DNA from 2 places in the Novosphingobium sp. HNCC26DJ243 genome. Region 2 is predicted to be linked to the other one. Evidence: predicted binding sites of a transcription regulator. Region 2 holds the regulator's gene; the other holds the start of a gene.
The links. Region 2 encodes LexA, which represses DNA repair genes until DNA is damaged. Its sites were predicted from a motif close to GTTCCNCNCTTGTTCT; they were not measured.
Positions count from the first base shown of each region.

Region 1: a site for LexA is predicted at 13,027-13,042, ahead of AC2A04_RS15130 (LexA family protein). Genes of this name have one in related genera too.

Region 1 is NZ_JBXUGN010000005.1:224,723-239,968, forward strand. Features, by position in the region: one part of gene AC2A04_RS15075 (IS5 family transposase) at 1-70, opposite strand, end outside; gene AC2A04_RS15080 (MBL fold metallo-hydrolase) at 278-1,279, shown strand; gene AC2A04_RS15085 (fumarylacetoacetate hydrolase family protein) at 1,344-2,216, shown strand; gene AC2A04_RS15090 (TetR/AcrR family transcriptional regulator) at 2,310-2,963, shown strand; gene AC2A04_RS15095 (TonB-dependent receptor) at 3,121-5,367, shown strand; gene AC2A04_RS15100 (flavin-containing monooxygenase) at 5,396-7,030, shown strand; gene AC2A04_RS15105 (SDR family NAD(P)-dependent oxidoreductase) at 7,095-7,820, opposite strand; gene AC2A04_RS15110 (SDR family NAD(P)-dependent oxidoreductase) at 7,946-8,704, shown strand; gene AC2A04_RS15115 (SDR family NAD(P)-dependent oxidoreductase) at 8,732-9,490, shown strand; gene AC2A04_RS15120 (fatty acyl-CoA synthetase) at 9,529-11,061, shown strand; gene AC2A04_RS15125 (acyl-CoA dehydrogenase family protein) at 11,058-12,794, shown strand; gene AC2A04_RS15130 (LexA family protein) at 13,064-13,483, shown strand; gene AC2A04_RS15135 (Y-family DNA polymerase) at 13,483-13,824, shown strand; gene AC2A04_RS15140 (very short patch repair endonuclease) at 13,848-14,192, shown strand; tRNA gene AC2A04_RS15145 (tRNA-Ser) at 14,469-14,559, opposite strand; gene AC2A04_RS15150 (peptidylprolyl isomerase) at 14,690-15,246, shown strand, end outside.
Region 2 is NZ_JBXUGN010000001.1:184,223-199,468, reverse strand. Features, by position in the region: gene AC2A04_RS00985 (hypothetical protein) at 647-1,330, opposite strand; gene AC2A04_RS00980 (hypothetical protein) at 1,334-1,564, opposite strand; gene AC2A04_RS00975 (NYN domain-containing protein) at 1,884-2,627, opposite strand; gene moaC (cyclic pyranopterin monophosphate synthase MoaC) at 2,864-3,337, shown strand; gene AC2A04_RS00965 (molybdopterin molybdotransferase MoeA) at 3,348-4,553, shown strand; gene lexA (transcriptional repressor LexA) at 4,612-5,310, shown strand; gene ppk2 (polyphosphate kinase 2) at 5,715-6,488, shown strand; gene AC2A04_RS00950 (hypothetical protein) at 6,673-7,578, shown strand; gene AC2A04_RS00945 (ComEC/Rec2 family competence protein) at 7,748-9,985, opposite strand; gene gltX (glutamate--tRNA ligase) at 10,015-11,478, shown strand; gene AC2A04_RS00935 (citrate synthase) at 11,523-12,809, shown strand; gene AC2A04_RS00930 (hypothetical protein) at 13,076-13,267, shown strand; gene AC2A04_RS00925 (sensor histidine kinase) at 13,272-14,639, opposite strand; gene AC2A04_RS00920 (hypothetical protein) at 14,658-15,246, opposite strand, start outside.

The DNA of each region.
Region 1 (15,246 bases), on a different contig from region 2:
AAGCCCACTCTTCATCACGCAAATCGCTTGGATAGCGCAGCCCGGCACGGCTATGCTGCTGGCGGGTTATATCGGTTCACATCCTGTCCTCCGAGGTCTATGCAAACCCCCGGAATCAAAGATGTGACAATGCGTCAAACGCAATCGATTGATATCACACAACTACTTTTGAGGACGGGCTCTAACCGTCGGCCGGCCATTTTGCTCTGACAACGCCTTCCGCATTGACAGTCAGTCAGACGTACGACATACCGGCGGCGTGTTGAGGAGACTGAACGTGACTGGTTGGCAATATCGCAAGGGCGTGCATGATCTCGGAGCCGGCACTTATGCCTATTTGCAACCCGATGGGAGCTGGGGCTGGAGCAACGCCGGTCTGGTTTCGGATTCCGGACAGTCGCTTCTGGTCGATACGCTGTTCGACCTGCGGCTGACGGGCGAAATGCTCGACGCGCTGCGCGATGCCGTTCCGGCCGCCGCCCGGATCGACACGCTTGTCAACACGCACTCCGACGCTGACCACATTTACGGTAACCAGCTGCTCAAAGGGGCGCGCATCATCATGTCCGATGCGGGCGCCGAGGAATTCTTTAAGGTACAGCCCAGCCTGATCCACGAAATCGTGACCAACCCCGAACGGTTCGGGCAGGGCGGGGAATACCTGCGTGAAAAGATGGGCCCGCACCTGTTCGATTTTTCGCAGATTGTCCTTACTCCGCCGACCGAGACCTTTGCGCTCGAAAGCGAGATCATGGTCGGCAACAAGAAGGTGGTGATGCGCAACGTGGGGCCCGCGCACACGGCTGGCGACGTGGTGGTGCACGTGCCCGATGATGGCGTCGTATATACCGGAGACCTGTTGTTCGTTGGCGGCCATCCTGCGGTTTGGGACGGCGACGTGGAAGGCTGGATCCGGGCGTGCGATTATATCCTGTCGCTGAACGCGACGGCGATCGTGCCCGGGCACGGGCCGGTCACGGACAACCAGGGCGTGATGCGTTTTCGCGATTACCTGCAGATGTTGCTGACGGAAACCAGGCGCCGCTTCGATGCGGGTGTCCCGCTGGAGGATGCGGCACTAGAAATGGCGCTGATGCAGGAATTCGCCGACTGGCATCTGCCCGAGCGGATCGCAGGCAGCGTCAATTTCCTCTATGGCAAGCTCGGCAGCCCCGAAGCGACCGATAATATCGTCGAGACCTTCGCCAAGCTGGCGCGCAATGCAAAGCGCAGCGCGGCTGCCCGCCACGACCCGCGCCACGAACACTGCTGCCACTGACGCGAAAGGTCATCCCGCCATGCGCTTTGTCAGCTATCGGCATCGAGGCCGAGCCAGCTATGGCGTGCAACACGCTGATGGTTTCGTCGTCGACCTGCCACGGGTCGGCGCCGATGTGGGCAAGGCGCCGCCGGCAAGCCTGCAGGGTCTGATCGAGTGCGGCGGGGACGGGCTTGATCTCGCCGCCGGCGCCCGCGCCGCTGCGCCGCCGCACGCGCGGCTCGCATCGGAAGAGATCGAGTTACTTGCGCCGCTGCCGCAACCGGTGCGATTGCGCGACGCAAGCCTATTCCTCGAGCATATGGAAGCCAGCCTCGGCAAGATCGGCAAGTCTCTCGATCCGGCATTCCGCGCCCAGCCGATCTTCTACAACGCCAATCATCTGGTCATGCATGGGCCGGACAGCGACATCTTCTGGCCGGCCGAATCGACCTGGATGGACTACGAACTGGAAATCGCGTGTGTCATCGGCCGGGCTGGCAGCCGGGTCTCGCCCGAAGAGGCGCGGCGGCACATCTTCGGCTTCACCATCTTCAACGACTGGTCGGCCCGGGATCTGCAACTTGGCTTCATGGCCGCGGGTCTCGGCCCCTCGGGGGGCAAGGACTTCGCCAGTTCGCTAGGTCCCTGCGTCGTCACGTTGGATGAGCTGGGCGATCCGTACGATCTGACCATGACGGCGCGGGTAAACGGGGTGGAATGGTCGCGCGGCAGTACGGCATCGATGTTCCACAGCTGGGAGGACGCCATCGCGGCATGGAGCCGGCTTTCCCCGCTTGTCCCGGGTGAGGTCATCGGCTCCGGCACGGTACTTGGGGGGTGCGGGTTCGAGCTTGATCGCCGCCTGTCAGATGGGGACGTGGTCGAACTCGATATCGAGGGCATCGGCACGTTGCGCAACCGGGTTGTGGTCGCCCCTGCGGATGCGGCGCGGTAATCCCCTTGCCTTGATCTTTGTCCCAATCTGGGGTTGGGTTCCCGCGCATCCGGTTTCGGCATGCAACAACCCTGACCCAAGGACCGAGATCGAATGGCTGCTCCCAAAGGGGATTCCCGCGAACGACTTCTGAACAGCGCCGAAAAGCTTTTTTCCGAACGCGGTTTCGAAGGCACGTCCACGCGCGACATCGTCAGCCTTTCGGGCGATACCCTTGGCACGTTGAGCTACCATTTCGGCAACAAGGAAGTCCTGTTTGCCGAAGTGGTGCGGCGTCGTTTCGACGAACTGGGCGAGGTGCGCCGCCAGATGTACCGCGAATTGCGTAAAAAGGCCGGCGGCAAGCCGCTTTCGCTGGCGGAAACGGTCACGGCGATTGTCTATCCCTTCGTGCGGCAGGCAATGTGCGGCGGGCCGATGTGGGAGAGCTACACCGCACTGGTCGGCCGGCTGATGTACATTCACAGCGAGCAGCACGTCCGCCTCGTAGGGGAGTTGTCCGATCCTATCGGCAGGGAAATGCTTGGCTGGATCCGCGAGGCCATGCCCACGGCCGATCCGGTAGACCAGGCCTATGCGTTCCAGTTCATCATCGGCTGCATGATCGACAGCGTTTCGCGCAGCATGAATGCGCGGACGGTCCGCCTGTCACAAGGTGCTTGCAAGCCGTTCGATTTCGAAGCCGTCAGCCAGCGCGTGCTGCGCTTCTGCATTGCCGGTGCAGAAGCGCTGATGGCCAAGGATTAAGCCGCACCCCCGCATTTCCGTGGGCTTCCACAGGGCGACTTGACAGTCAGTCAGACGAACGACATACTTATGGTCGCAAGCGAAGGCGGGTAGAGAAGTGCGTTCGACGCTCATCGGCCTTCGCCACACGATAACCATCTGGAGGGGGTATCCGACTATGACACGCAAGTCCTATTTCATGCAGTGCGCGCTTTTGGCCGGTGGACTGTGGGCTATGCCCGCGCTGGCCCAGACCGCCGCCGAGGCTGCCGATGCGCGCGCAGCCACGGACGCGGCCAGCACCGGGGACATCGTCGTGACGGCGGAGCGTCGTTCGCAGAGCATCCAGCGCGTGCCCGTCTCGGTGACAGCGCTCGATGCGCGCGAACTGGCGCGGGTGGGACTCAACAACGCGACCGATGTAACCAGCCGCGTGCCCAGCCTCCGCTTCGCCACGCTAGGCGGCTCGTTCGTGGCGTACAACATCCGCGGCGTATCGCAGAACGACTTTACCGATCACCTCGAACCGCCGATCGCGCTCTACGTCGATGACAGCTATCTCAGCACGCCCTCGCAGACCAGCCTGCCGGTGTTCGACATGCAGCGCGTGGAAGTGCTGCGCGGCCCGCAGGGCACGCTGTTCGGGCGCAATGCCACCGGCGGTCTGATCCACTTTGTCAGTAACCAGCCGACAAAGGACACCCAGGGGTACGTCGATGTCACCTTGACCGACGAGCTCAGCGGCAAGCTGGAGGCGGCAGTCGGCGGTTCGATCACCGACAATATCCAGGGCCGCGTTGCCGTGACGATGCTCAGCCGCGAAGGCTACGTGACCAACAGCGGGCCCGATGGCGGCAAGCTGGGGTCGGAACACTATGTGGCCGCGCGCACGATCCTGGCGATGCAGCCCACCGACACGACCAATATCAACCTCAACTTCCGCTACTACAAGAACTTCGACCAGACCGGATCGCCGGTCACCTTCCGCCCGACGGTGGTAGACGGCCAGGGGCTGGGGCGCTTCGTCGGCGCCGATGAAAATCCCTATGGCACCTGCAATGGCTGCGCGGCGCCGTTCTACGCGGGCTACCTGCAGAAGAACATCTATGATGGGGGCTTCAGCACCAAGGGGAACTTCGGTCGCGAGGTCTACGCGGGGACGCTCAAGATCGAGCAGGAACTGGGCTTTGCCAAGCTGATCGCGATTTCCGACTATCAGCACCTGACCAAGGACTGGTTCGAGGATACCGACGGCACGCCGGCCGACATCGTTCGCGACGTTCACGACCAGCAGCTGGAACAGTTCACGCAGGAATTGCGCCTGACCCAAGAGTCGGGTGCCTTCCGCTGGAACCTTGGCGGATACTACTATCACCAGAAGTCCGACACGGTGAACAACTACACGTTGTTTGCCGGCGTGTTCGACCCCATCGGCACCGCGCATATTCGCTCGCGCAGCCTCGCTGTCTACGCGCAGGGTGATTACGACCTGACGCCTGCGCTGACGGTGACGGTGGGCGCGCGCTATACCAACGACAAGCGCAATATCGATTTCACGCTGTCCGACAGCGGCGTTCCGCTGCCGCCGTTCAAGTTCAACACCTCGACCTACCCCGATCTGGCGCACCAGTCGGACAATCTATATTCCTACCGCGCAGCCGTGCAGTGGAAGCCGGACAGCCGCACGATGCTGTTCGCCAGCTTCAACCGCGGCACGAAGGGTGGCAACTTTGCGCTGCCGTTCTTCCTGCCGGCCGCGCCGGGCATCATCGCCTTCAAGCCCGAAGTCCTCTATTCGTATGAAGTCGGTGAGAAGTGGACATCGAGCGACGGCGTGTTCCGCGTGAACGCCACGGCGTTCTACTATGATTACAAGAACTACCAGGCCTATATCTTCGCGGCCGATCCAGGCTTCAATCCCGTGGGCACCATTCGCAACCTGCCGGCCAAGGCAAAGGGCATCGAACTGGAACTGACTGCCAGACCGGTCACCGGGTTGACGCTGGGCGCCAACCTCGTCGGTATGGACTCCAAGATCCGTGGCGTTGTCCTGCCCAATGGCGATGTCGTGGACCGCAAGCTTCCTCAGGCGCCTTCGTTCTCCGGCAACGGCATGATCCGCTATGAATTCCCCGTGCTGGGCGACAAGGTGGCAGCGATTCAGGGCAACGTGGTGTGGCAGGGCAAGATGTCCTTCACCGCGATTTCCGCGCCCGACGAACGCGAAGGCGCATGGCAGTCAGGGGACCTGCGCATCAGCCTCGGCTCGCAGTCCGGTTCGTGGGAAGCCGCGATCTTCGCCAAGAACATCTGGAACAATCATCACCGCATCTGGGCTTACGACCTGAGCACCTTCGGGACGGCTGCGCAGATCTATGCCCGCCCGCGGTCGGTCGGCGTGTCCTTCCGCCACAACTTCAACTGAAGCATACTACTCTCCCGGAGCCGCGAACATGGGTGTCGAAATGAACCAACTGGAACAGGCGTGGATGGACTTGGAGCACAAGCGTCTCGCCACGCTCGACCCTGCTGAAAAGGCGGCCATTGCAGAGGCCCAAGGTCCGATCGAGGAGCAGATACTGGCAAGCGCTTCGCCAGTGAACGCGCAACCCGGCCCGTTTCCGACCACCACCCGAACCGGGGTGCAGCCCCGGATCCTGGTGGTCGGCGGCGGGGTCGGGGGAGTGTGCTTCGGCGTCCGGCTGCGCCAGCAGGGCTATACAGACTTCACAATCCTCGAAAAAAGCGACGACGTGGGCGGCACCTGGCACCACAACACCTATCCGGGTGTTGCCTGCGACGTTGCATCCTATTTTTACAGCTACACCTTCCGCCCCAACCCGCGCTGGACGCGGATGTTCGCGCCGGGAAGCGAGATCAAGCAATACCTCAACGACATTGTCGACGAATTCGGCCTGCGGGAGCGGGTGCGGCTGGGCGCGGAGGTCGCCTCCTGCACCTGGCGCGACGGGGCATGGCAGGTCGTGCTGGCCAGCGGTGAGGAACTGGTCGCCGACATCCTGCTGCTGGCGGCGGGTTTTCTCCACCTGCCCAAGGTTCCGAGCTTCGAAGGGCAGGAGAACTTTGCCGGCAAGATCATGCACAGCACGCAATGGCCTGCCGGTGCCGACGCGGGTGGTCAGCGCGTGGGCGTGGTCGGAACCGGTTCGACCTCGGTCCAGATCGTCTCCACGCTGTCCGAGACGGCAGAGCACATTTCGGTCTTCCAGCGCACGCCGCAGTGGGTATTCCCGGCTGAGAACGACTTCTATTCGCCGCGCCGGCAGGACATGCTCGCCCGCAGCCCGGCGTTGGTGCGCGGGCTCTACGATTACTACATGCACCTTTATAACGATGGCTTCGGCCGCGGCGCGGTGGGGGACATGGAGGCGCAGAAGCCGTTTGCGGATGCCTGCAACGCCAACCTCGCCTCGATCGCGGACCCCGAACTGCGGCGTAAGCTGACGCCTGACTATCCGGCATTCTGCAAGCGGCTGGTGTTCTCCGGCGGCTTCTACAAGGCGCTGCAGAAGGACAACGCATCGCTCGTCACCGACGCCATCGTCCGGTTCGAGCGCGACGGCATCCGCACCGCCGACGGCACGCTGCACGAACTGGACGTGGTCGTGCTGGCCACCGGGTTCGAGGCCATGGCCTATTTCCGCAAGCTCAACATCTCGGTCGAAGGCGGGCCATCGGTAACCGAGGCGTGGAAGATGGGCGCGCGTTCGTTCGACACCGTGGCCATGGCGGGGTTCCCCAACCTGTTCTTCGTGGGCGGGCCATATTCGACGGTGGGCAACCTCTCGGTCATGTCCGCGTTCGAGATCCAGTCCGCGCATATCATGAAGCTGATGGAAAAGGCGCAGCTCGCGGGCCACAAAGCCATCACCCCGCGCAAAGACCGGGAAGACGCGTTCCTTGCGCGCATGCGCGAAGCCGAAGGCAAGACCGCCTGGCTGCAGGGGTGCCAGAGCTGGTATCTCGACGAGCACGGGCATGTTGCCATCTGGACCTCCACGCCTGACGAGTTCATCGCATATCTCGGCCGCGAGCCGGATCTTGCCGAATACGACGTGGTGGCCTGAACCGGTCGCCGAGGAGAGAGCAACGGGGCGGGGCGGACCGGTTGTCCGGCCCGCCCTTTCTGCGTCAGGCGGAAATGCCGCCGTCCACGGCGACCTCCGCCCCGGTGATATAGCGGGCATCGTTCGACGCGAGGAACGCGGAAATCCGGGCCACGTCCTCCGGCTGGCCGCGCCGGTGCCCCAGCGGGATCATCGCCTCGAGCGCGGAGAGCATGGCCGGGTCATTGCTGCGCAGCATGGCCGTGTCGATTGCGCCGGGGTGGATCGAATTCACGCGGATGCCAAAGCCGGCAAGGTCGGCGCTGGCGCATTTGGTCATGCCCCGGATCGCCCATTTCGACGCAGAATAGGCGAACATGCCAGGATAGCCGCGAAGGCCGGCCCCCGAACTGATGTTGACGATCGCCCCGCCGCCGCCTGCCTGCATCGCCGGCGCAACCGCCTGCATTCCCAGGAACGCCCCCAGTTGATTGACCGCGAAATGACGTTCCATGTCCTGCGCGGTCGTTTCCATCATTCCGCGCGGCAGATAGTATCCCGCGTTGTTCACCAGCACGTCCACGCGCCCAAAGCGGTCCACGGCGACCGCCACGACCCGCGCCCAATCCTCTGCCGAGGTCACGTCCATGCGCAGGGTTAGCGTGCCGTCATTCCCGGCAGGCTCCGCGCCAGCCGCCAGGTCCGTGAGCACCAGCAGCGCGCCCTGTGCGGCATATTCGTGCGCTTGGGCTTGGCCCATCCCGCCTTGCGCACCCGTGATGATGGCAACCTTGCCTTGCAGTTTTCCCATCCCTGTCCTCTCCTGCAGTCGAGGTCACCGCCTTGACTGTCAGTCATACGTACGACATACTTGGGTGGCTATCAAGTGCACGGCCGCAAGGGCTGGCGTGGCGGAACAATGCATTGGGAGTGGATATGCTGCGTATGAATGGCAGGGTTGCCCTGGTAACCGGTGCGGCTGGCGGGATCGGAACCGCCATTGCCCGCAAGTTGCGCGCCGAAGGCGCATCGGTGGTGCTGGTTGACTGTGATGAAGATGCCCTTGCGGCACTTGCTGCGGAGCTGGGCGATGCGGTGGCCGTGGCCGGTGACGTAACCTCGCCCGATCTGAATGCGCGTGCGGTCGAAACCGCGCTCGCCCGCTTCGGCAAGCTGGATGCCGCCGCGCTCAACGCCGGGATCGAGGGGCCTGCGGGGCCGATCGGCACCATGGCTGTTGAGGACTTCGACCAGGTGATGAACGTGAACGTGCGCGGCGTCTTCCTCGGGCTGTCCAGCGTGATGCCCTCGATGAGCGCAAACGGCGGCTCCATCGTTCTTACCTCGTCCACGCTCGGCTTCACCAGTTCCCCGGGCATCAGCCCTTATGTCGCCAGCAAGCATGCAGTGATGGGGCTGATGCGCACGGCCGCGCTCGAAGGTGCCGAACGCAATATCCGCGTCAACGCGATCAACCCTGGCCCCGTGGAGACACGGATGGTCCGGGCCGTCGGCGCGGCCGTCAGCCCGGCTGATCCGCAGGCCTTCCGCACCGCGCTGACCGGCATGGTGCCGATGAAGCGGTACGGGCAGCCCGAAGAAGTCGCCAATTTCGTCTGCTTCCTCCTGAGCGACGAGGCCAGCTATTGCAGCGGCGGGTTCCACACCATCGATGGCGCCTACACGGCGGCGTGAACGGCAATTGCAGGAAGGGATTGGCAAATGGGACGCATGGACGGACGGGTGGCGCTGGTAACGGGCGCTGCCGGGGGCATCGGCAGTGCGGTGGCGCACAAGTTGTCTGCCGAAGGGGCCGGGCTGGTTCTGGTCGACCGTGATGAAGCGGCGCTGGCGGCACTTGCTGCCGAACTGCCGGGAGCACAGGCGGTGGTCGGCGATGTCACCACGCCCGAACTCTACGAGCGCGCGGTCAATGCCGCGCTTGCATCCTTCGGTAAGCTCAATGCCGCCGCGCTCAACGCCGGGGTCGAGGGGGCGCCGGGCCGGATCGGCGAATTGCCGGTCGAGGAATTCGACCGCGTGATGAACGTCAACGTGCGCGGCATTTTCCTGGGCCTGTCGCGGGTCATGCCGGCGATGAGCGCAAACGGCGGCTCCATCGTCCTCACATCATCCACCTTCGGGATCACGGCCACGCCCAATTTCAGCCCCTATGTCGCCAGCAAGCACGCGGTGATGGGCCTGATGCGGACCGCCGCGCTCGAAGGCGCAGAGCGCAATATCCGCGTCAACACGATCAATCCCGGGCCGATCGATACGCGCATGGTCCGCGATCTCGAGCAGGCCGTGAGCCCCGGCGATCCATTGGCCTTTCGCAATGCCTTGACCGGGATGGTCCCGCTGAAGCGTTATGGCCAGCCGGCCGAGGTGGCCAACCTCGTCTGCTTCCTGCTCAGCGATGAAGCCAGCTATTGCACCGGCGGGTTCCACACCGTCGACGGCGCCTATACGACGCTATGATCACCCCGGCTGACGCACACCCGGCGGCGCATTCGCCTATGCCGCAGGCGCAATCGCTGTCGCTCGTCCTCCGGCGCTCGGCCCGGCGGACGCCGCACAAGCCGGCGGTGATCTTCGAAGACGAAACCTGGAGCTTCGCCGCGCTCGACCGGCTGGCCGATGAACTGGCCGCCGGGCTGGCGGCGCGCGGCATTGGCAAGGGTGACCGCGTCGGCATCGTTGCGCGCAACAGCCATGCCTTTCTTGCCATCCGTTTCGCCGTGGCGCGGATCGCGGCGGTGCTGGTGCCGGTGAACGTCATGCTGGGCGCGGCCGAAATCGGCTTCATCCTCGAACATGCCGGCGTCTCGCTGGTCTTTGCCGATGGCGAATTTGCCGGCACCGTGCGCGAAGCGCTGGGCGCGGCTGGCGCCGATATCGTCACCGTCATGGACAGCGTGGCCGGCTTATCGGGCTGGCAGGAACTGTGCGTGCGCGGCACCGTGGCGCAAGACTGCGCCACGGCCGAGGACCTGTTGCAGATCGTCTACACCAGCGGCACAGAAAGCCGGCCCAAGGGGGCCATGCTCACCCACGGCGCCGTCCTCTGGGAATACCAGAGCTGCCTGTTCGACTGCGAATGGTCCCCGGCGGATGTCACACTCCACGCCCTGCCGCTGTTCCATTGCGCCGCGCTGGACCTGATGGCGGGGCCTGCGATTGCGGCGGGAGCAACCGGCGTGATCATCGCCCGTCCCACGCCCGAGGCGATCTGTGCCGCGATAGAGCAGCATCGCGTTACCTCGTTCTTCGCGCCACCCACCGTATGGATCGCCATCCTGCGTTCCGCGGCGTCGGAACGCCACGATCTGTCCTCGCTGGCCAAGGGCTACTACGGCGCATCGATCATGCCGGTCGCCGTGATCGAGGAACTGGCGATGCGGTTGCCCCGCCTGCGCTTGTGGAATGTCTATGGCCAGACCGAAATCGCTCCTCTTGCAACCCTGCTTCGCCCCGATGAGCACGTCGGCCGGCTCGGCTCCGCGGGCCGGGCCGCGTTGCATGTCCAGACGCGCGTGGTCGACGACGACATGAACGACGTGCCCCCGGGCGCGGTCGGGGAAATCGTCCACCGCTCACCGCAGTTGCTCAGCGCTTACTGGAAACAGCCCGAAGAAACCGCGCGCGCCTTTGCGGGCGGCTGGTTTCACAGTGGCGACCTCGCCACGATGGACGCCGAAGGCTTCATCACCGTGGTCGACCGCAAGAAGGACATGATCAAGACCGGTGGCGAAAATGTCTCTTCGCGCGAAGTGGAGGAAGTCATCTACGCGCATCCCAAGGTGTCGGAAGTGGCGGTCATCGGCATACCCGATGACCGCTGGGTGGAAGCCGTCGCGGCAGTGATCGTCCTGCGCGCCGGCCAGCAGGTCGAAGCCTCGGAAATCCTTGAACACTGCGCAGTCCGGCTTGCTCCTTTCAAGCGGCCCAAGCATGTGTTCTTCACCCCCGGCTTGCCCCGAAACGCCAGTGGCAAGATCATGAAACGCGACGTGCGCGATGCGTTCGCCGCAAAGCGGGCCGAAGCATGACCGACTTCCATGCGCCCACCGCCGACCAGCTCCTGGCCATGCGCGTCAACGCCGGTCTCGATGCATTGGCCCTGCATGATCGCTTTGCCGCCGCCACGCCCGATCTGGTCGCAGCCATTGCCAACGGCATCGGCGCGCTCGCCGAACGCGAATGGGCGCCGCTGAACCGGCTGGGCGACGTGCAAGGGGCCACCTGGTGCGATGGAACGGTCACCCTGCCGGCCGGTTTCGCACAGGCTTATCGGGCGTTTTTCGAACAGGGCTGGGGCTCGATTTCAGGCCCGACCGCCCATGGCGGTCAAGGTCTGCCGTTCACGCTGGCAACGTGCGTGCTCGAAACCCTCGGCACCGCCAACATGGCCTTTTCGCTGCTGCCCATGCTCACGGCCGGCGCCGTGGAAGCCCTGCATTACCATGGCAGCGCCGAGCAGCGGGCGACCTATCTGCCAAAGCTCATCAGCGGCGAATGGTCCGGGACCATGAACCTGACCGAACCGCAAGCCGGGTCTGACGTGGGTGCGTTGCGGACCACAGCTAGGCCAATCGAAACAGGTGAGCATGCCGGGAAATGGCGGATCAAGGGCACCAAGATCTACATCACCTGGGGCGAGCATGACTTGTCACACAACATCATCCATCTTGTGCTTGCCCGGACACCCGGCGCTCCTGCGGGGACCCGCGGCATTTCGTTGTTCGTTGTTCCGAAATACCTTGTTGGTGCAGACGGGCAGCTGGCGCAGCGCAACGACCTCCGTGTCGTTTCCATCGAACACAAGCTAGGTATCCATGCCTCGCCGACTTGCGTGATGAGTTTCGGCGATAATGACGAATGTATCGGCGAGTTGGTCGGGGCGGAAAACGCGGGCCTGAAGGCCATGTTCACTATGATGAATTCCGCGCGTATCAATGTCGGTAGTCAGGGCGTGCAAGTGGCTGAAGCTGCTTTGCAAAAGGCCTGCGCCTATGCGTTGGAACGCGTGCAGTCACCCCGCGCCGGGTCGCCAGACAAGACCCCCGTTTCGATTATCCAGCACCCTGATGTGCGACGCATGGTGTTGCGCATGCGGGCGCTGACAGAAGCAGCGCGGGCGCTTTTGTATTACACCGCAGGACAGGTCGACCGCGGTACGCTTGGAGTTTCCCAGGCACAGCAGCGTGCGGAGGTGCTGGTGCCGATGTTGAAGCTATGGGGCACCGACATTGGCTGCGAAGTTGCAAGCCTTGGCGTGCAGGTTCACGGCGGCATGGGCTTTGTCGAGGAAACCGGAGCGGCCCAGTTCTACCGCGATGCGCGCATTGCGCCAATCTACGAAGGTACTAATGGCATTCAGGCCGCCGACTTTGTTGCCCGCAAACTGGGTGATGGCAGTGTTCTGAAGGGTCTGTTGGCAGACGTCGTCGCCGATGCAACAAGCGGTTCAGTCCTAGCTGATTTGGCCAACGACTGCATCGCAGTTGCCGATTGGATGGTGAACGAAGCCAGCATTGACGACAAACTAGCGGGTAGCGTCCCTTTCTGTACGATGTGCGCAGTGGCGATTGCCGGCTGGCAGCTGTTACGACAGGCTCGCGCCACTGAGGAAACAGGCAGTGTGCTCTTTAAAGAAAAAGCAACTGTTTCACGCTATTTCAATGAACAATTTGCGGCCGAAGCCCGGGGTTTTCGTTTCAGTGCGACTGCTGGCTCGGCGCTGCTCTACGAACTTGATGAAAAAGAGCTAGCTCGATCCTGAATAGTCATATTATTTGGCGATATTATATGATTGATCTGGCCCCCTCTGAGTGGCCCCAAATCTGTTTTATTTTTGGCTCCGAAGGAGGAGTGGAGTGGAATAGCAAGGAAGCCCAAGCTTGCGGAGATCATTCGCATGCTGCGCGAAGCCAAGATCGTGTTGGCGCGGGGCTACGGATCGCGGTATCCGAAGGCGTAGCGCATACGTCGGATTGACGAATCATTTTAGCAATGTTCTATTTATGTTCCATTAATCTAGGAACATGAAACGTGCTGCGCCTTGTCGATATCCCGTCCAAACTCGAACTTCCGCTGTTCACTTCCACAGTGCCGGCTGGATTCCCGAGTCCGGCGGATGACCACATCGAGGGCAAGCTCGATCTCAACGAGCATCTGGTCCGGCGGCCGGCGGCAACCTTCTTCGTCCGGGCTGCAGGTGAGTCCATGCGGGGAGCCGGGATCTTTGATGGCGACCTGCTGGTAATCGACCGCGGGATCACGCCCCAGCCTGACGACATCGTGATTGCTGTCGTCCACGGCGAACTAACGGTCAAACGGCTGCGGCGGCAGGACGGCGCCTGGCAACTGGCGGCCGAGAACCCGAATTTTCCCACCATGCAGATCCGCGATGATGGCTGTGAAATCTGGGGCGTCGTCACCCACAGCATCCGGCGTCATTGTGGACGCTGATGGCCACCTTCGCGCTCGTCGATTGCAACAACTTCTACGCGTCCTGTGAGCGGCTGTTCCAGCCGGATTTGCGGGATCGTCCTGTCGTGGTCCTGTCCAACAACGATGGCTGCGTGATCGCCCGGTCCAATGAGGCCAAGGCGCTGGGCATCCCGATGGGTGCGCCTCTGTTCAAGATCCGCCGCCTGATCGAGGAGCATGGGATCACCGTCCGCTCGTCAAACTACGCCCTCTATGGAGATATCTCGGAGCGCGTGATGAGCGTGCTTGGCGCGCAGGCCCCAGCCCACGAAATCTACAGCATCGACGAGTGCTTCCTGGACCTCGACCGCATGAGCTAGTGGTCAGGCAAGCACTTCACCGGATGGGGTTGCGCTTCAGGCTACACCGGAAAGATCTTCCGGGCAGCCCTGACATCGTCTTTCCCAAGTTCCGAGCCGTCGTTTTTGTCCATGGCTGCTTCTGGCATCGTCACAAAGGTTGTCGGTTAGCTTCAGAGCCGAGCACGCGCTCCGAATTCTGGGCTAAGAAGTTTGCTGCCAACGTCAGTCGGGATGAGCAGAACATGCTTGGATTGGCGGCTCAGGGGTGGCGCGTCGGCGTGATCTGGCAATGCGCGGTCAAGTCGCCAGGACCAGCCGAAATCGCTCATCAGATAAACGCGTGGCTTAATGGGGCCAGTGGATCACTGGTTATCCCTTCTGACTGAAGCCGGATGCCGGAAGGTTGGACGCGGGTAAATTTATGTGCCTCTACCGGCTTCCGAAGCGAAGATCGCGATGCCGAAAGGATGAGTGATATCGGGGTTTTACGGCTCTGCACCGGAACTGGTGCGGTCGAGAGCTTTGGAGAATATCGGGCCTAAGAGAGCATATCTGCCCCAGCACCGCAGATGTGCAGTGGAGAGGCTAATACCTATAACCCTTGAAACGCTGGGGATTTTTTGCGCCTGGCCCATGGAATAGAATGATTCCAATAGGTTAAATGGCGGAGCGGGAGGGATTCGAACCCTCGATACGCTTTTGACGTATACTCACTTTCCAGGCGAGCGCCTTCGACCACTCGGCCACCGCTCCGCACGTGCCTGATCGTTTCGTGCGGGGCACCAAACGTGAATCAGGCGATCAACCAAATCGCTCTGGAAGCGTGGCCCCTAGCGGCACGTGAGCGCTTTCGCAAGGCGTCGGTTCCTGCAATGATGGACAAATGTCATTACTCGTCGTTCTTGCCGCTGCAGCCGCCACCCCTGCCCCATTGGCCGTGCCCTCGCCCGGTGAAATCCTCAGTGCGTCACCGGCCGGTGACTGGACGCGGATCGCGCCTGACGACTTGCTGGTCATGGACCTTGCACCCGATTCCGCAGGTCGCCCGCGCCGTATCGTTATCCAGCTGATGCCCGAGCCGTTTTCTGCCGGATGGACCGCCAATATGCGCACGTTTGCCCTGACACGCTGGTGGGACGGACTTTCGGTCTATCGCGTGCAGGACAACTGGGTTGCGCAGTGGGGCGATGCCGACGGCGAGGACAAGGCCAAAGCCAAACCGCTTCCTGCTGGTCTGGCGAGTGTGCCGCAGAGCCGGTACGTGGTCCATCCCGAAGGACCGGAGCGGAGCGCGACCCATGAGGAGCTCGACACCTGGCTGGCCACGATGGAGGGCACGCACGCGGCGTGGCATGCGCTCACGCACAGCAAGCTCGCGATCAAGGATGCCGATCCTTATGCGGATGAGACATTCTTCTATCGTGGATGGCCAGTGGGAGC
Region 2 (15,246 bases):
GTAATTTGCCACGTGTCACCGTAATTTGCCACGTGTCACCGTAATTTGCAAACGAGGTCTTCGCCAGACTGGTCGCACAGGCTCTGGCTACTGACGGCCAGTGTTGCGCTTCAGGTTGACACCGCCCACCGTAATTAGAAGCGTGACTCCAAATAATCATCATACCCAATTACCAATTTTTGGCATAATGGATATACAATATCTCTTTGATCCCTAGTTATTTTACCCCACCCGTGTGGACTCAAAAATTTCTCGACTGAGTAGCAATCACTAGTAGAAGAAGTATCGCAATAATTACCGCTAACTTTTGCCAAGTCTCCTACGATCAACTTTTCTTTATAGTCACACTTGTAGACAAGACCTATATTGTAGTGATATATTACCATCAACACGATGGCCGCAACCGGAATTACGGTGACAGGTGCATAATTCCCCAAACTCCGCTCCCAACAAAGCCAGCCCCGACACGCCCAAAAGAACGCACCCTATGTGCGGCAGGAAGGAATGCAAGCGCCCCACTCTTCGGCATCCCTGCCCCATTGCGGATACAATCCGCGATTAACAATTAAGGGATTTATGCACGTGTCACCGTAATTCCCGTCAACGACACCGAAGGCGGGCCAACTGACCGCCCGTTTTCCTGCCCTCAACCTGATTTAGGGATAACCTGGTGCACTGAGACGTTCAGCCTGAATGCTTCCTCACCCCTTCGAGGTGAGTCTTCGCTTAGGATATCATCCGGCCCGCTATATCGAATGATGAAGGCCACATCCGCATTCTCAACAACGCACACGTCGCTGGCGCGCGCGCCGATGAACTTCATGTGATCCGTTACAGAGAGTTTAGGATTGTCGATCACTTGCACCGGGTCGATGCTGGACTTCGCCCGCAATCCCTTTTCCGCGACCCCACATAAACGGATTGCGAGATCGCGCGCAGCCCCACGGGTCAATCGCTCTGACCCGGTGTCGCTATCTAATGTGCCAATACGATTGTAGTCACGATTGCTCCCGTCTCCCAGACCACCTGGCGAGTAGCCGGAGTTTAAATATGTCGTTGAGTTATATCCGCCTGGATGGAGTTCTATTTCCTCGCTTCCCAATTCCAGCTTCAGGACATGAGGCGTCCCGATGGTCACTACAAAGGGACTCCCGTCAGTCCTGATCTGCGGCAATAATTGCTTGTAGAGGCGCTCGGGCAGCATCTCCCGCAGATTCATTCCCGGTGCAAAGCGAACTGTTTCCATGGTTTCACCCGATTGCCCATTGGTCGCACCACAGGCGGTTAGCGCGAGCAGCGCCGCACCAACATGATATCTTGCCGCAACCATCGATCAGGTTCCGCCGCCCGGCGTTGGCTTCCAGCGAGGCTGATTCTGCTGCCACACATCGCCAAAGAAGTGCTGCATCGCGTTCTGTCCATATGTTGAGAGCGGCGAAGGTTTGAACACATTCTGATACATGAAGTCGAACCCGTTGCGCGCAATGCCGACACGATAATCAAGGGCAATTACGGTGGGGCAATTACGGTGACCAATTACGGTGACAGGTGCATAATTCCCCAAACTCCACCTCCCGCAAAAGCAAAGCCCGACACGCCTCGAAAGCTATCCTATGTTCGGCAGAGGCGAATACAAGCGCCCCTCGCTCCGGCATCCAGACGCTACGTCGCGAATTACAGTGACCGAATTACAGTGACAGGTGCATAATTCCCCAAACTCCACCTCCTGCAAAAGCAAAGCCCGACACGCCTCGAAGGCTATCCTATGTGCGGCAGAGGCGAATGCAAGCGCCGCCAAATCAGCAGGGGGGCGCGACGGAAGGCGTCATTCTGAGCCTGCCTGCGGGCCGCGGGAAATGCCGCCGCTCCGGTCTTCCACAGTGTCAGGCCGCGCAGGCTCTTGCGGAGATACGCACGCTCGCACGGCCGGTCGTGTCCTTGCGCACCTCGAAACCCTCGGCACACGCGAAGACGCGCGCCCACGTCGCAGCGCCATGGGCTTTGGCACGAATGCCCTGCTTGCCCAGTTCGCAGCCCAGAACCTGAAGCGACAGCCAGCCTTCCTTGCCCGCCAGTCGCGCCATGTGCTGCATGATCGCGGGCCAGTTCGTAGCGCCCGTGGGTGCGGGCGTTGGTGCAGGTGCTGGCGCCAGAGTCGGCGCGGAACCTGGTAGCGGCACCGTCGCGGCATCGGGTCGCACTTCGAAGAACCGGGCGCAGGACTGGCGGTACTTGCCTCCCGCCCTGTCGTCGCCGAAACCGTAGACGTCGATGCCCTCGCCCTTGAGAAAGGTCGTCAACGCCACGAAATCGCGGTCGCTCGACACGATGCACAGCGCGTCGACCCGCTTGTGCAGCGCAAGGCGCATGGCCTCTACCACCAGCGCGATGTCTGCCGCGTTCTTGCCCGATTCCGCAGGGGTAACCTGCCGCGCCTCGATCACATTGCGCCGCAGGAACTCGACCCACGGCTTCGCGCAAGGGTGGCTGAAGTCACCGAAGGCGTATTGGATTACCGGCCGACCGAGCTTGAACACATGCGGCAGAACAGAGCGCATGTATTCGGGCTGCATGTTCTCGGCATCGACAAGCAGAGCGATGCGGCGTTGCGGGGCGCTGTCAGTCATGGACCGCCAGAATGACCGGCGAAGGCTAATGAATTCCCAACAAGCCTCCGAAGCGGCAGGAAAATCTTTCCTACACCCGCGCGGTCTGCCAATCTTTCGCCGATGTCGATCCCCGTCCCCGAAAACCTTGAAACCGGCGGCGTTCCGGGCCAGAGCGAGAGCCGCAAAGGGGCCTCGCCGTTTTCTCCCTGGACTGTGTAAACCCCGTAAACCTGTTCAGCTTTCCGAGGACGTGGATGAACGATCTGACGCATATCGATTCGGCCGGCACTGCACGCATGGTCGATGTCGGCGCGAAGGCCGAGACGCAGCGCGTTGCCATCGCCAGCGGATCGATCCGGATGAACGCCGCCACGCTCGACGCCGTGCGCGCAGGCAACGCGCCCAAGGGCGATGTGCTCGGCACGGCCCGCATCGCCGGGATCATGGCAGCGAAGAAGACCGGGGATCTGATCCCGCTCTGCCACCCGCTCGCGCTCGACGCGGTGAACGTCGACTTCGCCTTTACCGAAACCGGCGTGGACTGCACCGCCACCGCATCGCTGACGGGCAAGACCGGGATCGAGATGGAAGCGCTCACCGCGGTGTCGGTCGCGCTGCTGACGGTCTATGACATGGCCAAGGCGCTCGACAAAGGCATGGTCATCGAAAACGTCCGCCTGATCGAGAAGCGCGGCGGCAAGTCGGGCACCTGGGTAGCGCCCGAATGAGTGTGCGCGCATGAGGACGCCGCCCCTCCCCCTCGCCGAGGCGCAGGCGCGCCTGCTTGCGCTGGCCGAGGCCTTGCCGGTGGAGCATCGCGCAGGTTGCGATTGCCTCGGGCATTACCTGGCCGAGCCGCTTCGGGCGCGCCGCACCCAGCCCGCCGCGCCGCTCTCCGCCATGGATGGTTATGCGCTGCGCTCTGCCGACCTGCCGGGTCCGTGGACGGTGATCGGCGAGAGCGCGGCGGGCCATCCCTTCGGTGGGACCGTGGGGAGCGGCCAGGCCGTGCGGATCAGCACCGGCGCAGTGCTGCCCGATGGTGCCGACATGGTGCTGCTTCAGGAAGATGCGTCGCGCGACGCCGGCACGCTTTCCCTCGCCGGTGAACCGCCGCGCCCGCCCGAGCGCCACATCCGGCCCGCCGGAATGGACTTTGCCGGCGATGCCGTGCTGCTCGATGCGGGAACGCGCATTGGCGCTGCGCAGATCGCGCTCGCCATCGCCGGCGGGCACAGTCACCTGCCCGTGCGACGCCGCCTGCGCCTGACGGTGATCGACAGCGGCGACGAACTGGTGCTCCCCGGCCAGGTGCCCGGCATCCACCAGCTTCCCGCCAGCAACGGGCCGATGCTCTGCGCCATGGCGGGGGAGCTGCCGGTCGATATCAGCCACGTCGGGCCGATTGCCGACCGGCTCGAGGACCTTGCCGCCGCGCTCGAAGCTTCGGGCGATGCAGACGTCATCGTGACCAGTGGTGGCGCTTCTGTGGGCGATCATGATCTCGTGCGGCCCGCGCTCGAAGCGGTTGGCGCAACACTCGAATTCTGGCGGATCGCGATCAAGCCGGGCAAGCCGCTGATCGTCGCCCGCCGTGGCCGCCAGATCATTCTCGGTCTGCCGGGCAATCCCGCCTCGGCTTTCGTCACCGGGTTCCTGTTCCTGCTCCCGCTGCTGCGGTCGATGCTCGGTGCTGCGCAACCCCTGCCCCGGGCGCTATCGTCACGCCTGACAACCGCGATGGGCGTTGGCGGAAGCCGAATGGAGTTCCTGCGGGCGCAGTGGGACGGCGCGGGCGTGACGCTTGATCACTTGCAGGATTCCGGTGCGCTGTCGCCGCTTGCCCGCAGCAATGCGCTGGTCGTGCGCGAGGCAGGAGCGCCTGCACAAGGCGCGGGAAGTGATGTTCCGATCTACCTGCTCGGAAATGGCGGAATTGCTTGACGAGTCGTATTTGGTTGCTTATCCGTTCCGCATTCGTTCACCCGCGGAGTAACCGCCAATGTTGACGCGCAAGCAGCACGAATTGCTCTCTTTCATCCAGGTTCGTCTGGAGGAGTCCGGCATTTCGCCCTCGTTCGAAGAGATGAAGGAGGCATTGGACCTCAAGTCGAAGTCGGGCGTGCACCGTCTGATCTCGGCGCTTGAGGAACGCGGCTTCATCCGCCGCCTGCCCAATCGCGCGCGGGCGCTCGAAGTGTTGCGCCAGCCCGAAAGCGCGGTGACGAAGCCGGTGCTGGCGCGCGAGGCTGCCAACACCAACCCGGTTGTCGCGCCGATGCGTCAGGTTGCCAAGGCGGCCCCCGCCCCGGCCAACGACGTGATCGAGCTTCCGCTTCACGGCAAGATCGCTGCGGGCGTGCCGATCGAGGCGTTCGAGACGTCGGCCACTCTGCCGGTGCCCGCTGCACTCCTCGGTGCGGGCGAACACTATGCGCTCGAGGTTTCGGGCGATTCCATGGTCGAGGCCGGGATCTTCGACGGCGATTACGCGCTGGTGCGCAAGACCGATGTCGCCCGCGACGGCGAGATTGTCGTGGCGCTGGTGCGAGGCGAGGAAGCCACGCTCAAGTACCTCCATCGCGAGAAGGGCATGATCCGTCTCGATCCGGCCAATGCTGCGTACGATCCGCAGTTCTACCGCCCCGACGAAGTCGCGGTGCAAGGCAAGCTGGCCGGACTTCTGCGCCGTTATCACTGACGGGGCGTTGCTGGCGCGCTTGAAGGAGCTGCACGCCCCTTGTGTGCGGCTCGGCCGGTTCGTTTCGCTGACCAAACCGGATTGCGTGGAGGCTGACGTGGGCCAGTGATGGTCTCTGCAGACAGCGACGCCGCGCAGCAGTCCGGCGAGGCTGCGCGAAGTTGCGCGAGCAGGCCTGGGCTCTTGGTGAAGTAGCGAGCACGGTTGGCGCGGGATTCTTCGCTTGCCGTGAGTGAGCGAGCGCTGTTGGCGCGATGAGGCCTTCACCTGCGGCCTGGGCTCGTATTGCTCTCAAGTCTCGTTGTGCCGAAGGGTGAAACCTGCGCGCCTTGCCACGGACAGGACCTTGCGCAATGCTCTGCCGCTAGCGCCGTGCCTGCAGGCCGGGCTTTGGAGAACAGGGCATGGGCCGGTTGAAGCGCAAGGAATACCGCGAGGCCTTGAAGCCCCTGCAGCGGGAGCTTGTCCAGCTCGCGCGCTGGGTCGCCGCCACCGACAAGCGTCTCGTCGTCCTGTTCGAGGGTCGCGACAGCGCGGGCAAGGGTTGCGCGATCGCCGCCATCCGCGAACATCTCAATCCCCGGCAGGTCAGGACGGTTGCGCTTGCAAAGCCGACCGAGTGCGAAGCGGGCCAGTGGTATTTCCAGCGCTATGTCCAGCACCTGCCGACAGCGGGCGAAATCGTGCTGTTCGATCGCAGCTGGTACAATCGCGCAGGCGTCGAGCGGGTCATGGGGTATGCCAAGCCCGAACAGGTCGGCGCCTTTCTCGAGGCCACGCCGCAGTTCGAAAAGATGCTCGTCGATGACGGCATCATCTTGGTGAAGTACTGGTTGTGCTGCGATCAGGACAAGCAGGAAAAGCGCTTCGCCGAGCGGCGCGACGATCCGCTGAAGGGCTGGAAGCTCTCGCCGATCGACGTAAAGGCGCGCGAACTCTACGGCGCCTATACCGAGGCGCGCGAGGACATGCTGGCCGCTACGCACACCGCGTTTGCCCCTTGGACGCTCATCGACTTCAACGACCAGAAGACGGGACGCCTGACCTTGATCCGCGATCTTCTCGACCGGATCCCCGACAAGTTCGTGCCGGAAGACCCCGTCGATCTGCCGGCGCTCAAGAGCAGGCCGCTGCACGAACAGTTCCGCGCGGTCAAACCGCTAAAGAATTTTGATTGACGGATTGGCGAGCGCATCGGGTGCCGAAGACTTGCATTCCTGCAATCCGGCCCGTTTCTGGACTTCCTACCTGCCGCCCCCTTTCGCACCGAACTTTCTCCGCGAAGAATGGCCTCATCAATCATTCCTTCGCGCGAGCTATTCGCGCGTGAAGTGGAACACCGGTCCCCAGATGTGATAATTTATGCCGATGCAAATCTCATCTGAAATTGTCGCCTTGCTTGTCGCGTCGATCTTTCTGCTCGCGGGCTGCGATCCAACCGTGAAGGCGAACAGTAACGAGCACGGTACCGCTGGAACGGCCGACCCGATCCACAGCTTTCCGATTGTGCATCGGCGTTCCGGAGAGGAGTTTTTCGAGCGGCCAGCGGCGCTTGCCGCCGCAAGGAAGTCAAACAGCCCAGCCCCCCTTGTCGTCGTGCTGGGCCGCAGCATCTGGTCCAATGTGATAGGCAGCGAATCTCCGACGTTCGCACTCTATGCGGACGGAACTGTCATCCAGAATACGCCAGACGGTTTTTCGACTTCTCGCCTTACGTCGGAAGAAGTCTCAGAACTCGTCGAACAGCTCAATCTGCGCGCGCTTGCACAGTTTCAAGGCGAATTCATGCTGGAGGGCGTCACTGACATGCCAGAGCACAGTTTGCTGATCTATGCAGGTGCAAAGCCCATCTTCATCACGATAACCGGACCGATGGGTGAGCCGGACTTCCGTGCCAGATTGCCAAAGGCTGTTGTCTCAGCCTGGAATACTTTGCAGCGTTACCGTGCCGCCCAAGCACGGCCCTGGCTGCCCGAGAAGTTCGAAGTGATGATTTCTCCTTATGCCCATGCAGCCGAACCCTCGATTGTCTGGCCAGAAGACTGGCCGGGCATCGACGATCCGCAAACAGTAACGAGGGGCCACTCCTACAGCTTGTTCCTTACAAGTTCGATGTTTGAGCAGGTCAAAGCCTTTTTGAAAACACGGCACGCGCGAGGTGCCGTCGAGATTGGCGGGGCCAAGTGGGCTGCAAACATCCGCTTTCCCTTTCCACATGAACGGCTTTGGATGGCACCCAAGCTTGAGGGACGTGAGGGCGGGCAATGACGGATCAGTCGTTGGGAAGAGTCGGAATGGAAGGGGTTCGGGCAATCTAAAACTTTGTCGGTCGCTTCGAGTCAGACCGCTGGCGAACGTGATGACGTTTGATTGCGCGTGGCGCACGAAGTCAGATGCCCCGACGCCGTAGCCGCGATTGCCCTTCGTCGATCACCAATCAAGCGATGGGCCGGCTCCCCGTAGTTGCATCGACAACAGGGAAGCCAGTCCACATCTCCGGCCAGCGGTACCAGCCTTGGTGTCCTTGCGTTTCGGCGACGGTGCGGATGCGGCCGGTGGCGAGGTTGATTGTGAGGCCACCGGTGCGGTCGAGGAAGGCCCTGTCTGCCTTGAGCATCCTCGGTTTGCAGGCGAAAGGCAGGCGCCGGTCGGCGATCACGATGTCGGCACGCTCGCATGCCGCGGCCAGTGCCATGTCATCAACGTAGGCGCGGCTGCGCGTCAGGAGGAGGACGAAGCGGCGGCCGTCTCGCCGCAAATCGGCTGTGCAGAAATCGTCGCTGCAACGGGCCGCGGGCCATTCGTCGATAGGACGGAGCGTCCCCTCCATCCCGGCGAGTTCGAGCAGGTTCTCACGCATGTAATCGCCGCGTCCCATGCGCAGAACGATGAGATCGTCGCCCAGGCCGGTCATGCCGACATGGTGGCCATCGCCGGTAACGAGCAGATCGGGCGTGGGAGTGACGACCATCGCCGCCACCGCCATCGTCGCCGGTAGCATTCCCCAGAGGCGCACGGTGCCGGTCCACAGCGCGAGCCAGAGCATTCCTGCAACGAACAGCACGAAGCACCACGGCGCCATCGGCGGAAGCATGGTCACTGCGCCCGGACGGGCGGCGACGAAATGGGCGAGCGCGAGCAGGACTTCGAGGCTTTTGCCCGTCAACCACCATGCCGGGCCTCCCAGACCTGCGAGGTCAAGCAGCAGGGCAAGCCCGATCAGCGGCATGGTGACGAAGGTTGTGAGCGGAATGGCGATGACGTTTGCCAGCGATCCGTAAACGCCAGCGCGATGAAAGTGGAACAGGCCAATCGGCATCAGCGCCAGTTCGATCACCATGCCCGTGGCGAGCAACAGGATCAGATTGCGCGCCATCCGCGCGAACGGCCCATGGTGCTCGGCGGAGAGGAACCCGCGTACTGGAGCGGCCGAGTGGAAGGCAATGATGGCGATGACGGCGGCAAAACTCATCTGGAAGCTGGGACCAAGCACGGCTTCGGGCCAGAAGATCATCACGATGAACCCGCCGACCGCGACCATCCGCAACGACAGCGGATCGCGTCCGAGCGCGAGCGCGACGAGGACCAGCATCGCGCCGATGCACGAGCGGATTGTGGGCACCTCGGCGCCAGTCAGCAGGGTATAGGCAAGGCCCGCCACTGCGCCTGCGAGCGCGGCTGCGATGGGTACGCGAATGCGCAGCGCGATCCACGGCATCGCGGCGAGCAGCCGGGCAACGATCCAGTAGACCGCGCCGACCAGCGCGCTCACATGAAGGCCGCTGATTGACAGTAGGTGAGTGAGGCCCGCGTCGCGCATCGCGTCCTCGTCGGTTTGCGCAATCGCCCCGCGATCACCACTGGCAAAGGCCGCAGCAATGGTGCCGGGCGAGCCGCCGAGGCGCGAACGCACGTGGTCTGCCAGATCCTTTTGCATGCCGCGCAATGTGGTGCCGCGTTCGGACCGGCGCACGACCACGACGTCGCCGAGCACGGTCCCGGTCGCGGCAATACCGTCAAACCAGGCGGTGCGCGCAAAATCGTAGGCACCCGGAAGCATCGGCGATGCGGGCGGCATGAGCCTGGCGCGCAGCCGAACGGCAGCACCTTCGGCAAGGCCCGGCATATCCTTGGCGACAGGAAGATTGACGCGGACGCGCACGGGCTTCTGGAACTCGGGCAATCTCACCAAGAGCAGCAGGCGCGCGCGGTCCTTGGCCGGTTCCTCGCGCCGCTCGATCACCTGGCCGTTCAGCAGCGCCACTTGCGGGCGGGCAATGCCAGGTTGGCCGACAAGCGAAGACCGCGTCCATATGTTCGCCATGCCCGCGGCTGCCATGATCGCGAGGCCTGCGATGGCCAGTCGCACGTGGGGAAGCCGCGATTCATCGATCAACACGAGGCTGGCGATCACGGTCGCACTTGCTGCCAGCAAGGTCCCGATCCAGTCGAGCGGACCCGGCAGGGCAACCCAGGCGACGATACCGGCAGCAAAGGCGACAACCAGCCAGAGACCGCGTTCGAACGGGTGGGCATCAAGGAAGGCTTCGACCCTATCAAGCACGCTGGACAATCGCGTGCGGATGTCCCAATGCCGCGCGCGTCCGACCGGTTCTTTGCCGGGATCGGCGGCAGGAAAATCTGCTGCGGGTCCATCTGCTGCCGGGGACGCCATGGATTTCAAAGGGAAGGAAAGCGCGGCCGATGGCAAGCGCCACTGACACCGTTTCTGCAGGATCGCGCGGGCAAGGCCGTGTGGTTACCCGATTTGCACCCTCGCCTACGGGGTTCCTGCACATTGGCGGCGCGCGTACCGCGCTGTTCAACTGGCTTTATGCGCGTCACCACGGTGGCACTTATCTGCTGCGGATCGAGGATACCGACCGCGCCCGCTCAACCGACGCGGCGATCGAAGCTATCTTCGACGGCCTTAACTGGCTGGGTCTGGGCGGTGACGAGGAGCCAGTGTTCCAGTTCGCGCGCTCTGACCGGCATGCACAAGTCGCACACCAGATGCTCGAGGCCGGGCATGCCTATCGCTGCTACCTGACCCAGGAAGAGCTGGCGGCGCGGCGCGAACTGGCGCAGGCAGAACGTCGCCCGTTCCGCATCGACAGCGAGTGGCGCGATGCCACGGCGGACCAATGGCCCGATGGCCAGCCTTACGTCGTGCGAATGAAGTCACCGCGCGAAGGCGAGACGGTCATTGACGACAAGGTCCAGGGCTCGATCACGGTCCAGAACAGCGAACTCGACGATTTCATCGTTCTGCGCTCGGATGGTACGCCGACCTACATGCTGGCGGTGGTCGTCGACGATCATGACATGGGCGTCACCCACGTCATCCGGGGCGACGACCACATCAACAATGCTTTCCGCCAGCTCGTCATCGTCCGCGCGATGGAGGCGATCGAGGGCGGCTGGCCCGATCCGGCCTATGCCCACATCCCGCTGATCCACGGCGCGGACGGGGCCAAGCTTTCGAAGCGACACGGGGCGCTGGGCGTCGACGCCTATCGCGACGAGATGGGGCTGCTGCCGGAAACGGTGTTCAACTATCTGCTGCGGCTCGGTTGGGGCCATGGCGACGAAGAGATCATCAGCCGTGATCAGGCGGTCGAATGGTTCGACATCGGCGACGTCAACAAGGGCGCATCGCGTTTCGATCTCAAGAAGCTGCTGAACCTCAACGGGCATTACATCCGCGAGGCCGACGATGCGCGGCTCGCCAGTCTGATCGCGCCGCGCCTTGCCGAGTTGACGCCCTCGTTCGACGCCGGAACGGGTATGGACCTGCTGGCGCGCGCGATGCCGGTGCTGAAGGTTCGCGCGGCGGACCTCAACGAACTGGCGCAGGGCGCGGTGTTTCTCTTCGCCCAGCGTCCCCTGCCCCTGGCCGAAAAGGCTGCGGCCATCCTGACCGACGAAGCCCGCGCGATCCTGGGCAAAGTGGCAGGCGTGCTGGAAGCTGAAAACGGCTGGACAACCGAGAAGCTGGAAGCCACGGTAAAAGAAATGGCCGAGGGGCTCGGGTTGGGATTGGGCAAGATCGCCCAGCCGTTGCGCGCAAGCTTGACGGGACAGGCTACCTCACCGGGAATTTTCGACGTATTGGCACTGCTCGGCAAGGACGAGTCGCTGGCGCGCATTCGCGACCACGCGGCCTGATCGCGAGCAGATAATTGTATTTCAAGGAACAGGAGGGCTAAGGCGTGAGCGATAACCAGGCTTCTTTGACCGCTGGCGGCAAGACCATCGACATGCCCGTGAACAGCGGGACCATCGGCCCGGATGTCATCGATATCCGCAAGCTCTATGCCCAGACGGGGATGTTCACTTACGACCCGGGCTTCACCTCGACGGCGAGCTGCGACTCCGCAATCACCTACATCGATGGCGATGAGGGCGTGCTGCTGCACCGCGGTTATCCGATCGGTCAGCTGGCCGAACATTCGTCGTTCATGGAAGTGAGCTACCTGCTCCTCAACGGCGAACTGCCCAACGCCGGCGAACTGGCTGATTTCAGCCGCACGATCACGCGCCACACGATGCTGCACGAACAGCTCGCCACATTCTATCGCGGGTTCCGTCGCGATGCGCACCCGATGGCGATCATGTGCGGCGTGGTCGGCGCGCTCTCGGCGTTCTACCACGACAGCACCGATATCGCCGATCCGGTGCACCGCAAGATCAGTTCGCACCGTCTGATCGCCAAGATGCCGACGATCGCGGCGATGGCCTACAAGTATTCAGTCGGCCAGCCCTTCGTCTATCCCGACAACAAGCTGTCCTACACCGGCAACTTCCTCAAGATGACTTTCGGCGTCCCCGCCGAGGAATACGAGGTCATTCCCGAAGTCGAACGCGCGATGGACCGCATCTTCATCCTGCATGCCGACCACGAGCAGAACGCGTCAACCTCGACCGTGCGTCTTGCCGGGTCGTCGGGTGCCAACCCGTTTGCGTGCATCGCGGCTGGCATCGCCTGCCTGTGGGGCCCTGCCCATGGCGGCGCGAACGAAGCTGCGCTCAACATGCTCAAGGAAATCGGCACGCCCGATCGCATCCAGCACTACATCGACCGCGCCAAGGACAAGAACGATCCGTTCCGTCTGATGGGCTTCGGACACCGCGTCTACAAGAACTACGATCCACGTGCGACCGTCATGCAGCAGACCGTGCGAGAGGTGTTCAGCGCGCTAAAGGTCAACGATCCTCTGTTCGAAACCGCGTTGCGCCTGGAAGAGATCGCGCTCAGCGATCCCTACTTTGCCGAGAAGAAGCTGTTCCCGAACGTGGACTTCTATTCGGGCATCATCCTTTCGGCGATCGGCTTCCCGACCACGATGTTCACCGTGCTCTTCGCCCTGGCGCGCACCGTGGGCTGGGTTGCACAGTGGAACGAGATGATCAGCGATCCGGGCCAGAAGATCGGGCGTCCGCGCCAGCTCTACACCGGGCCTGCCCAGCGCGATTACGTCGAAGTCGGCAAGCGCTGACAGGTTGCGGTGCGCGGCCGGTTCTCCGGAAGCCGGTTTCTCAAGAGAAACCGGTTGGCCGCGCCAGCTCTACACCGGGCCCGCCCAGCGCGATTACGTCGAAGTCGGCAAGCGCTGACAGGTTGCGGTGCGCGGCCGGTTCTCCGGAAGCCGGTTTCTCAAGAGAAACCGGTTGGCCGCGCCAGCTCTACACCGCGCCTGCCCATCGCGATTACGTCGAGGTCGGCAAGCGCTGAGACGATCCACACGACAAGGATAACGCGGCGATGACGATACTTCTGAGAATTTTCGCCATTGCCGCCATCCTGATGGGTGGCCTGTGGGTCGGCCAAGGACTTGGGCTGATCATGTGGCCCGCATCAAGCTTCATGCTGGCACAGGGCCAATGGGCCGTGATCGGTGCCGCGCTGTTGCTGGTGGGTGTGATCGTGCTCTGGCGCAGCGCCAAGCGCCGCTGAGGACCTAACCGGTGGCGCTGGACTGTGCGGCCTGATCGGCCGGCAGGGAAAGCTTGAAGCGTGCACCGCCGCTGACTGTCGGTGACACGATCAGATCGCCCCCCATGGCGCGCGCGAGCCTGCGCGAGATGTAGAGGCCGAGGCCGCTCCCTCCATCGCCGCTTCGCCCGAGACGCTCGAATTTCTCGAAGACTTTTTCGGCCTTTTCCGGGGCAATGCCCTCGCCTTCGTCGCTGACCGCTAGCCATGCTGCGCCCCCGTCCGAGCCAACCTCGATCGACACGGTGGTATGGCCGGGGGTATAGCGGATGGCATTGCCGATCAGGTTGAGAAGGATCTGCAAAACGCGGCGGAACTCGCCAATGGCAGGCGCGCTCTCGTCGAGCGACGGCGTGACAAGCACGATGCTGCGCTCCTGCGCCCTTACGCCGAGAATCCCTGCCGCGCGTCTCGCGCAATCGGCAAGGTCGATCCGGTCGGGCGCGGGATCGAAGCTCTCGTCTTCCACGGTTTCGAGATCGGACAGGTCTTCGACCAGGCCCAGCAGATGCCGCCCCGCTTCGGCGATGTCGCCTGCATATACGACGTACTGCTCCGCCAGCGGTCCGGCGAGGCGCGTACGGATCGTCTCGGCATTGGCGACAATGCGGTTGATCGGTTGGCGCAGGGCCGGCGCCAGATTGCGGCCCAGCAGTCCCCTGAAGTCGGGTGCTGGCTCGTGGCTCTCGACGTATGACGGCTCCGGCGCGGCAAGTACGGTGTCAGCCACCAGCAGCAGCTCGAATCCGCCTGCGCGCAGGGGCAGAAGCCGCGCTTTCCAATTTCGCGATGATCCGGCGATTTCGACGTCGGCATCGTCAAGCAGTCGCCAGTGCAACGGCTGGCGATGCGAACTGCCGCGCAAGGTTACCAGGTCGGTCCAGAACCTGCCGAAGCCCTGCCGCAGCGTCTTGTCGAACTCGGCAAGATCATGGCCCTCGACCATACCTGAAATCACGCGCTGTTCGGCATCGAGCACGACGTGGACTTCGGCCAACTGGCGCAACAGCGCTTCGGCGACAAGGGTCTCCTCTGCCTTCCACGCCTCGGCGGCGAGCCGCCATTCAGTTATCTCGATCCGCGTGCCCTCGCCGGCGGGCCAGGCACTTGCGCGAAACGATATCGGTTGACCTTCGTCTTCAAGGTTGAGGAGAGCGGCGAGCGGAACGCCCGAGCCGCGCACCTTGCGCACAAGTGCGAGCAGACCTGGCACGGCCAGTTGACCGGGGAACCCACCGCCAAGACGCACCTGCAGACCCGCAATCGTCTCGTCCGCCTCGACGAGACGGTCGGCGCCGTCGCAGCGGGCGCGGATCGGCCCGGCCGCCGTCATTGGCGCGCGCGCGCCATGTCAGTCCTGCTGATCCAGCGGGTGCGACGCCGCAAGAATCGCGGCAGCGCGATCGGGATGGAGGCCTTCGAGGCCATCCGGCAGAGCGATGTCGGGGTGGAGGGCGGCAAAAGTCTCCACCAACCCATCCCGACCGAGACCAGCGGCAGCGAGCGACAGGGCAAGGCGCGGCATCTGGCTTTCGGTGGTGCACATGACCGCGGTTTCGCGGGGCAATCCCGCTCCCATGCCCAGAGCGGTAAGGAACAGGGCGACGCCCGCATTCTGGAGAGACAGTGTGGCGGCAGGCCGTGCGCCGGAGACGCTGATCGCATAGCTCAGCAGATCGATGCGCGAAGCCGCGGCCGAACGCGCCTTGCGCAATGTCACTTCGGCGAGCTCGGCCGCAGCAACGCCCGACGGATCACCTGCGACATAAGCCTGCATGACCATCAAGGCGATATGGTGCAGGTCTCCGGGCAGCTCGACCAAGGGAATCTGCATGCGCCGAATCGCCTGACCGAAGCGGGCCTGTGCGGCAAGCAGGTTCATGCCCCGCGCGGCAAGATCGGGATCGGGCGATGCAATCAGATCCTGAAGCAGCGGCGTC